Regions from separate parts of the Streptomyces sp. MUSC 14 genome, predicted to be linked through region 2. Evidence: riboswitches for the same ligand, from Rfam matches in the RefSeq annotation. Region 2 holds a riboswitch; the other holds the start of a gene.
The links. A riboswitch is a leader RNA that binds a small molecule or an ion and turns the genes downstream of it on or off. The one in region 2 is predicted to bind cobalamin.

Region 1 (4,150 bases), on a different contig from region 2:
TGCAGACCGCCGTCTCGCCGTCGTCCGTGACCTCCAGGATCTCCGTGCAGAGATTGGAGGAGTGGACCACGTGCCCCGGCAGGGCGGTCTGGTTGGCGGTGCGGTTGGCGGCGTCCTTGAAGGTCATCCAGCCGTTGCCGGTCTGCGCGAGGGTACGCATCATGCGGCCGTACAGCTCACGGGCCGGGATGGTCTTCTTCGCGAGGCCCGCCTGCTCGGCCTTGCGGTACGCGGCGTCGAACTCCTCGCCCCACAGGTCCACCAGCTCCGGCACGTCGGCGGGAGAGAACAGCGACCAGGACGCGTCCGCGTTGACCCGGCGCATGAACTCGTCCGGGATCCAGTGCGCGAGGTTCAGGTTGTGCGTACGGCGAGCGTCCTCACCGGTGTTGTCCCGCAGCTCCAGGAACTCCTCGATGTCGGAGTGCCAGGTCTCCAGGTAGACCGCGGCCGCGCCCTTGCGCCGGCCGCCCTGGTTCACGGCGGCCACCGAGGCGTCCAGCGTCTTCAGGAACGGCACGATGCCGTTGGAGTGCCCGTTGGTGCCGCGGATCAGCGAACCGCGGCTGCGGATGCGGGAGTACGACAGCCCGATGCCGCCGGCGTGCTTGGAGAGCCGGGCCACCTGGTGGTAGCGGTCGTAGATCGAGTCCAGCTCGTCCAGCGGGGAGTCGAGGAGGTAGCAGGACGACATCTGGGGGTGTCGCGTGCCGGAGTTGAACAGCGTGGGGGAGGAGGGCAGGTAGTCGAGGCGGCTCATGAGTCCGTAGAGCGCGGCGACTTCGTCCAGCGCGCGGACGCTGTCGTCCTCGGCGAGTCCGCTCGCGACCCGGAGCATGAAGTGCTGGGGGGTCTCGATGACCCGGCGGGTGATCGGGTGGCGCAGCAGGTAGCGGCTGTGCAGGGTGCGCAGGCCGAAGTAGCCGAAGCGGTCGTCGCCCTGCACGTCGACCAGGGCGTCGAGGCGGGCCGCGTGCAGCCGCGCGAACTCGGCGGTGCGGTCGGCGATGAGGCCCTCGCGGTGACCGACGGCCACGGACTCGGTGAAGGACGTCACCCCCTGCGAGGCGGCCTCGGCGCGGATGGAGAGGGTCAGCAGCCGGGCGGCCAGCCGCGAGTAGGCGGGGTCCTCGGAGATGAGCCCGGCGGCGGACTCCGTGGCCAGTTCGCGCAACTCCGACTCGTCGGCCCGCGCCGACCGGCCGCGCAGCGCGGCGGCGGCGACCCGGCCGGGGTCGGCGTCGGGGAGGTCGGCGGTCAGCTCGGTCAGGGTACGCAGCAGCGCGGTACCGGGACCGTCGGTGTCCAGACCGCCTGCTGAAGCCGGATCTGCGGGCGCGATGGTCACGTGGGGCTCTCCCTCGCTCGGCACGGGGGCCTTGCGGAGGGCAGGGGGCAGCCACGAGCGCGCACGCGTCGCGTCCACCGGCCCATTCCACGAGGCCCGGACGTCGGAAGGCACCCGGGCCGGGCGGCCGGGCGCACGCTGCCGACAGGTCCTCGGACTGACTCCTGGGCGCGGATGCGCACAAGTACACCGTTGCGGGACAGTTCCGGATTCGCACCGGATTCCCCTGCGACGACAGCGAGGATGAGCATACATCTAGTGCCGGGCTGTCGTGACACCCCCAGATGTTGTGTCTGTTGTGTGTTGCGCTGGCTTCAGAGCGTCAACTTGTGTATGACGGGGGACATGCGGAACGGGCCGCCGTGGTGCGTGGTGCTGGCGGCCCGCTGCGGGGTGTGTACGGGAGGCTTCAGGGTGTACTTCAGTGGGCGACGCCCGCCAGTTCTGCCTCGACGCCCGGGTCGCCCGCGTCCGCCGTGTAGTCCTCCGGGCGGGTCTCGTCCAGGCCCTCGGGGGCCTTTACGGCCTTCAGGACGAGGGTGAGGACCACGGTGACGGCCACGTTCAGCACGAACGCCGTCATGCCGATGTAGCCGATCTCGCCGATACCGGGGATCTCCTTCGCCGAGCCGCCGAAGTGCTTCTGGGTCGGGGAGGCGACGCCGTACGCGGCGACCGTGCCGTAGATCATGCCGACCGCCCAGCCGGCGAGCAGCGCCCAGCGGTGGAACCAGCGGGTGAACAGCCCGCCGACCAGGGCCGGGAAGGTCTGCAGGATCCAGATGCCGCCCAGCAGCTGGAAGTTGATGGCGACCGTCTTGTCCATGGTGAGGACGAAGACCAGGGCGCCGACCTTCACCAGCAGGGAGACCAGCTTGGAGACCTGGGCCTCCTGCTTCGGCGTGGCGTCCGGTTTGATGAAGTCCCGGTAGATGTTGCGGGTGAAGAGGTTCGCCGCCGCGATCGACATGATGGCCGCGGGCACGAGGGCGCCGATGCCGATGGCGGCGAAGGCCACGCCCGCGAACCAGCTCGGGAACATGTCCTCGAACAGCTGCGGAATCGCCAACTGCCCGTTGCTGACCTTGACTCCGGCCGCGATCGCCATGAAGCCCAGCAGGGCCAGCAGGCCGAGCATCAGGGAGTACAGCGGCAGGATCGTGGTGTTGCGGCGGATCACCTCGCGGCTCTTGGACGACAGGGTCGCGGTGATCGAGTGCGGGTACATGAACAGGGCCAGGGCCGAACCGAGGGCCAGCGTGGCGTACGTCCACTGGCCCGCCTCCGGGGGCGCGAGCGCGCCGCGCGGCTTGCCCGTCGCCGGGCTGACCTGGCTGAAGGCGTGACCGGCCTTGGCGAAGATGTCGTCGAAGCCGCCCAGCTTGATCGGGATGTAGATGATCGCCACCGCGATGACGAGGTAGATCAGGCCGTCCTTGACGAACGCGATCAGGGCGGGGGCGCGCAGCCCGGACGAGTAGGTGTAGGCCGCGAGCACACCGAAGGCGATCAGCAGCGGCAGGTCCCGGACGAACCAGTTGCCGCTGCTCTCCCCGCCGACGCCCATCACGTCCAGCACGGCCTGGATGCCGACGAGTTGGAGCGCGATGTACGGCATCGTGGCGAGGATGCCGGTCAGCGCCACCGCCAGCGACAGACTCTTGGAGCCGAACCGGCCGCGCACGAAGTCCGAGGTCGTCACGTAGCCGTGCTTGTGGGACACCGACCACAGGCGGGGCAGGAACGTGAAGATCAGCGGGTAGACGAGGATCGTGTACGGCACCGCGAAGAAGCCGGACGCGCCCGCCGCGTAGATCGCCGCCGGTACGGCGACGAAGGTGTACGCCGTGTACAGGTCACCGCCGAGCAGGAACCAGGTGATCCAGGTGCCGAACGACCGTCCGCCCAGGCCCCATTCGTCCAGCGAGTGCTCGTTCTCGGCCCGGCGCCAGCGTGCGGCGAGGAAGCCCATGACCGTGACGGCCACGAAGAAGAAGATGAAGACGCCGAGCGCGACGCCGTTGACGCCGTTGTTCACTTCGCCGCACCCCCCTGCTTGCCGGCACGGGCGCGCTGGTCACGCTGCCACAGCTGGTACGCCGTCATCGTGAGCGCCGTGGAGATCAGCACCCAGAGCATCTGGTACCAGTAGAAGAAGGGGATACCGATGAACGTGGGGTCGGTCTTGGCGTACGAGCCGACCCACAGCATCGCCACGAAGGGCGCGACGAGGCACACGCCGATGATCACGCGCACCGGCGTCACCACCGGCGGCCTCACTTCTGGTGCTTCGGACATGCCACCGATCTCCGTCCCCTCGCTGATCACCTGTGTAATGCGCAGGCAATCTAGGTGACGGTGTCACGGCAGTGGAAGACCTCGTCCGCATATCGGTATATCGATTCGGCGAACCTCCACCGTCCGTGACCCCGGCGGCAGTTACTCGACGGGCCGCTTCAGCCGCGCCACGAACTTGTAGCGGTCCCCGCGGTACACCGAGCGCACCCACTCCACCGGCTTGCCCTCGCGGTCCAGGGAATGGCGGGAGAGCATCAGCATGGGCAGGCCCACGTCGGTGCCCAGCAGACCTGCCTCGCGCGGGGTGGCCAGGGAGGTCTCGATGGTCTCCTCGGCCTCGGCGAGGTGGACGTCGTAGACCTCGGCCAGCGCGGTGTAGAGAGAGGTGTACTTCGCCAGGGAGCGGCGCAGGGCCGGGAAGCGCTTGGCGCTCAGATGCGTGGTCTCGATCGCCATCGGCTCGCCGTTGGCCATGCGCAGCCGCTCGATGCGCAGCACGCGCCC
Region 2 (4,150 bases):
TGGAAGACAAGGTGCAGCCCGCCCTGGGAGGCCAGGGTCCCCGTGCCGATGGCGGCCAGCGATCGCTCACGGCCACCCAGCAGACAGCCGGCCGCGAAGACCGGCACGAACCCAGCGGCCTGCACCCACACCGACGGCGCCATGCCCGTGGTCATGGCATGCCCTCCGGCAGCGAGCAGCACGCACAGCACGGCGAACACCGCCGCGCGCACGCTCCGCACCGTCAGGGACACACTCACAGCACCTGATGCTGCCACGCGTCCAAAGGATCTCTCCCCCGGCCCAGGCACACGCATCACCGCCCACGGACTCACACCTCGCCGACCTGCTCCCTCCTTACGAGTCGGACGCGAATGCCGTTCAGTTCCCAGCCACCCTGGCGAAATCGAAGCACCGGCAGCACTCCGAGGAGCACGGGCGCACACCCGCCGTCTCCGCGCCCCCTGCATACGACGGGGTCGCGCGTCCGCCGCATCCGCGCCGGGTATCCCCGGGACAGTCCCCCGCGGCCACCGGCCCGTCCGTTCCATCGTTCCGTCCGGACACCGGAGTGCCGCAAACCCCATGACACGGAGGTGGATCGGCATGACCGACACCAGCGGACTGGAACCCGTCGCCACGTTCTGCGGCGAGTGCGACTGCGGCTGTCCCCAGCTGTTCGTCGACCCGGCCGCCCCGACCGGCCGCCGCATCGTGCTGACCGACGACTTCGGCCAGCGGATACAGATGAGCGCCGACCAGTTCTCATCGATCGTCGCCAACGCCAAGGAGGGCAAGCTGGACGGCATCGCCTGACCGACCGCCGCAGGGCACCGCGAAGGCGGTCCGCACAGGCGACTCCCTGTTCCAGTCGCTGCACGACGCCGGGCCGCCCGACCCTCGCGACCGACCGGGTGTTCCACATCACACCAGCGGCGCGGAACTCACCGTTCCACTCAGCCGACAGCTGACGTGACACCCGTACGCCGCAGGAGCAGCCCCCATGTCCGTCGAACCGCCCCCCACCGCTCCACCCCGCACGGCCGGCGATGCCGGTGAGCCGGCCCTGGACCCTGCTTCGACCGCAACTCCCTCGGCTCTTCGCGCGCTGCGCCCGCTGGTGCTGCGTCTGCACTTCTACGCGGGCGTGTTCGTCGCGCCGTTCCTGCTCGTCGCGGCGGTCACCGGGCTGCTGTACGCGGGCTCGTTCCAGGCCGAGAAGATCGTGTACGCCCACGAACTGACCGTCCCGGTCGGCGGCCACGAGCTGCCGATCTCCCAGCAGGTGGCCGCCGCCCGCAAGGCCCACCCCGAGGGCACCATCTCCGCCGTGCGGCCGTCACCGCAGCCGGACGCGACCACACGCGTACTGCTGTCCGGCGTCAAGGGCGTAGCCGCCGACCACACACTCGCCGTGTTCGTGGACCCTTACACCGGCAAGGTGCGCGGCGCCCTGGAGCAGTACGGCTCCACCGGCGCCCTGCCGCTGCGCACCTGGATCGACATGCTCCACCGCGACCTGCACCTGGGCGACACCGGCCGCCTGTACAGCGAGTTCGCCGCCAGCTGGCTGTGGGTGATCACGGGCGGCGGACTGGTGCTGTGGTTCGGCCGACGCCGCGCCCGCCGCACGGTGCGCGGCACCACGGGACGGCGGCGCTCCCTGACCCTGCACGGCACCGTGGGCGTGTGGGCGGCCGGCGGCCTGTTCTTCCTGTCGGCGACCGGCCTGACCTGGTCCACCTACGCCGGAGCGAACATCGGCGACCTTCGCCAGGCCCTCGGCCAGTCCACGCCGTCCGTCACCGCGACCGTGAGCACCGGGCACGAGGGGCACGGCTCCATGGCGGGCATGGACATGAACGGCATGGACATGGGCTCGCACTCCGGCGCACGGTCCGACGTGGGTCTCGACGCCGTCCTGAAGACGGCCCGCGCCGAGGGCCTGTCCGACCCGGTCGAGATCGTGCCGCCCACGGACTCCTCCTCCGCCTACGTCGTACGGCAGATCCAGCGCAGCTGGCCGGAGAAGCAGGACTCGATCGCCGTCGACCCGGCCACCGGCAAGGTCACCGACGTCCTGCGCTTCTCCGACTACCCGCTGCTCGCCAAGCTGACCCGGTGGGGCATCGACGCCCACACGGGCACACTGTTCGGCCTCGTGAACCAGATCGCGCTGGCAGGCCTCGCCCTGGCGTTGATCCTCCTCATCCTCTGGGGCTACCGCATGTGGTGGCAGCGCGGCCGCGGCTCCGCCTTCGGCCGCCCGATCCCCCGCAGTGCCTGGCGGCAGGTGCCGGTGTACGTGCTGGTGCCCTGCGTCGCGGTGGTCGCCGTCGTCGGCTACTACGTCCCGCTGCTCGGGATCCCGCTCGGCGGCTTCCTCGCGGTGGACATCGTCCTCGGCTGGTTCGCACGCCGTCGTACCGGGCACGCACACGCCTGAACCGGTCGGCCGCGCCTGCGCGGGAGCGTCGCGCGACGCTTGCCGCGATCGCGTGCGGCCGCGGATCTGGTCATGCTTCCTGGGACACGCAGTGTTCGAGCAACGCGGCCATCGGGCCCTCGACGAGCCGGTAGCGCACGATTCGGCCGTCCTTCTCGCCGTGGACGATGCCTGCGGTTCGCAGCAGGCGCAGGGCCTGGGACACGGCCGTGTCCTTCATGCCGGTGGCAACGGCGAGGTCGGAGACGGCGATGGGGCCGGCCTCGTGGAGGGCGAGCAGCAGGGCCAGGCGTCCGGGATCGGAGAGCAGGGAGAAGCGGTCGGCCCAGGCGCGTACGCGTTCGGGTTCGCCGACGGCGGCGATGGCGTCGCAGACCCGATGGCCGTCGATGGTGCGCTGCCCGGCGCGTTCCGCGGGGACGAGATGCATGGACCCATCATCGCAGTCCGCGAAATCCCGCCTCAATACCTGCTCATCTATGCAGTCTTGCAGCCTCGGGTTCCGGCCTTCTAGGGTGAGCGGGCCGTGGTGTTCGGGAAGACCGGTGACAGCCCCTCAGGGGCTCAGTCCGGAGCGGCCCTCGCCACTGTGATCGGGGAGTTCCCGCCCCATGCATTGCCACTGCCTCGCGGCCGGGAAGGCAGGGGCGGGCGCGCAGACCCGTCAGCCAGGAGACCGGCCACGGCAGCACGAAGCTGATCCACGAGGTGCTGGAGCGTGACCGTATGACCCTGTCCCCAGGCGTGCCCGAAACCGCCGCCTCGCCTTCCTTCCGCTGGCGACGCGAGGACACCGTCCGAACCGCCGGCCTCCTGGCCGTTATCGTCGCCCTGCACGTGGTCGCCTTCGGGATCCTCTTCCTGCTCGTGGTGCCACGCCACTACGAGGTCGGCACCAAGGCGTTCGGGGTGGGCCTCGGCATCACGGCCTACACCCTCGGCATGCGGCACGCGTTCGACGCCGACCACATCGCCGCCATCGACAACACCACCCGCAAGCTGATGGCCGACGGCAAACGGCCGGTGTCGGTGGGCTTCTGGTTCGCGCTCGGCCACTCCAGCGTGGTGGTCGTCATGGCGGCGCTGGTCGCGGGCGGCGCGAAGCTCGCGGGCACCCTGATGAACGACGGCTCCCGCACCCACCAGGTACTCGGCACCGTGGGCACCACGGTCTCCGGCGGCTTCCTGTACCTCATCGCCGCCCTCAACCTCGTCGCCCTGGTCGGCATCGCCCGCGTCTTCAAAGCGATGCGGGCCGGGCACTACGACGAGACGGAGCTGGAGGCCCACCTCGACTCGCGCGGTTTCATGAACCGCATTCTCGGCCGCCTCACCAAGTCCATCCGGCGCCCCGGCCAGATGTTCCCGCTCGGCTTCCTCTTCGGCATCGGCTTCGACACCACCACCGAGGTCCTGCTGCTCGCCCTGGCCGGCAACGGCGCCGCCGCCGGCCTCCCCTGGTACGCGATCCTCTGCCTGCCCCTCCTCTTCGCCGCCGGCATGAGCCTCTTCGACACCCTCGACGGCACCTTCATGAACTTCGCCTACCAGTGGGCCTTCTCCAACCCCGTCCGCAAGGTGTTCTACAACCTCACCATCACCGGCCTGTCCATCGCCGTCGCCTTCTTCGTCGGCACCATCGAACTGGTCGGCGTCCTGCACGACAAGCTCGGGCTGAGCGATGGCATCACCGGCTGGATCGCCGGACTGAACCTCGACAACGTC

Region 1: linked by a shared signal. The riboswitch ahead of BIV25_RS34955 (ribonucleoside-diphosphate reductase subunit alpha) and the one ahead of BIV25_RS28130 (HoxN/HupN/NixA family nickel/cobalt transporter) in region 2 are both predicted to bind cobalamin.

Annotation. Positions count from the first base shown of each region.
Region 1 covers NZ_MLYN01000060.1:168,393-172,542, reverse strand. The annotation lists gene BIV25_RS34955 (ribonucleoside-diphosphate reductase subunit alpha) at 1-1,348, opposite strand, end outside; cobalamin riboswitch at 1,474-1,612, opposite strand; gene mctP (monocarboxylate uptake permease MctP) at 1,770-3,386, opposite strand; gene BIV25_RS34945 (DUF3311 domain-containing protein) at 3,383-3,646, opposite strand; gene BIV25_RS34940 (GntR family transcriptional regulator) at 3,788-4,150, opposite strand, start outside.
Region 2 covers NZ_MLYN01000046.1:73,215-77,364, forward strand. The annotation lists gene BIV25_RS28110 (hypothetical protein) at 1-239, opposite strand, end outside; gene BIV25_RS28115 (hypothetical protein) at 586-795, shown strand; gene BIV25_RS28120 (PepSY domain-containing protein) at 983-2,425, shown strand; gene BIV25_RS28125 (helix-turn-helix transcriptional regulator) at 2,496-2,855, opposite strand; cobalamin riboswitch at 2,936-3,125, shown strand; gene BIV25_RS28130 (HoxN/HupN/NixA family nickel/cobalt transporter) at 3,152-4,150, shown strand, end outside.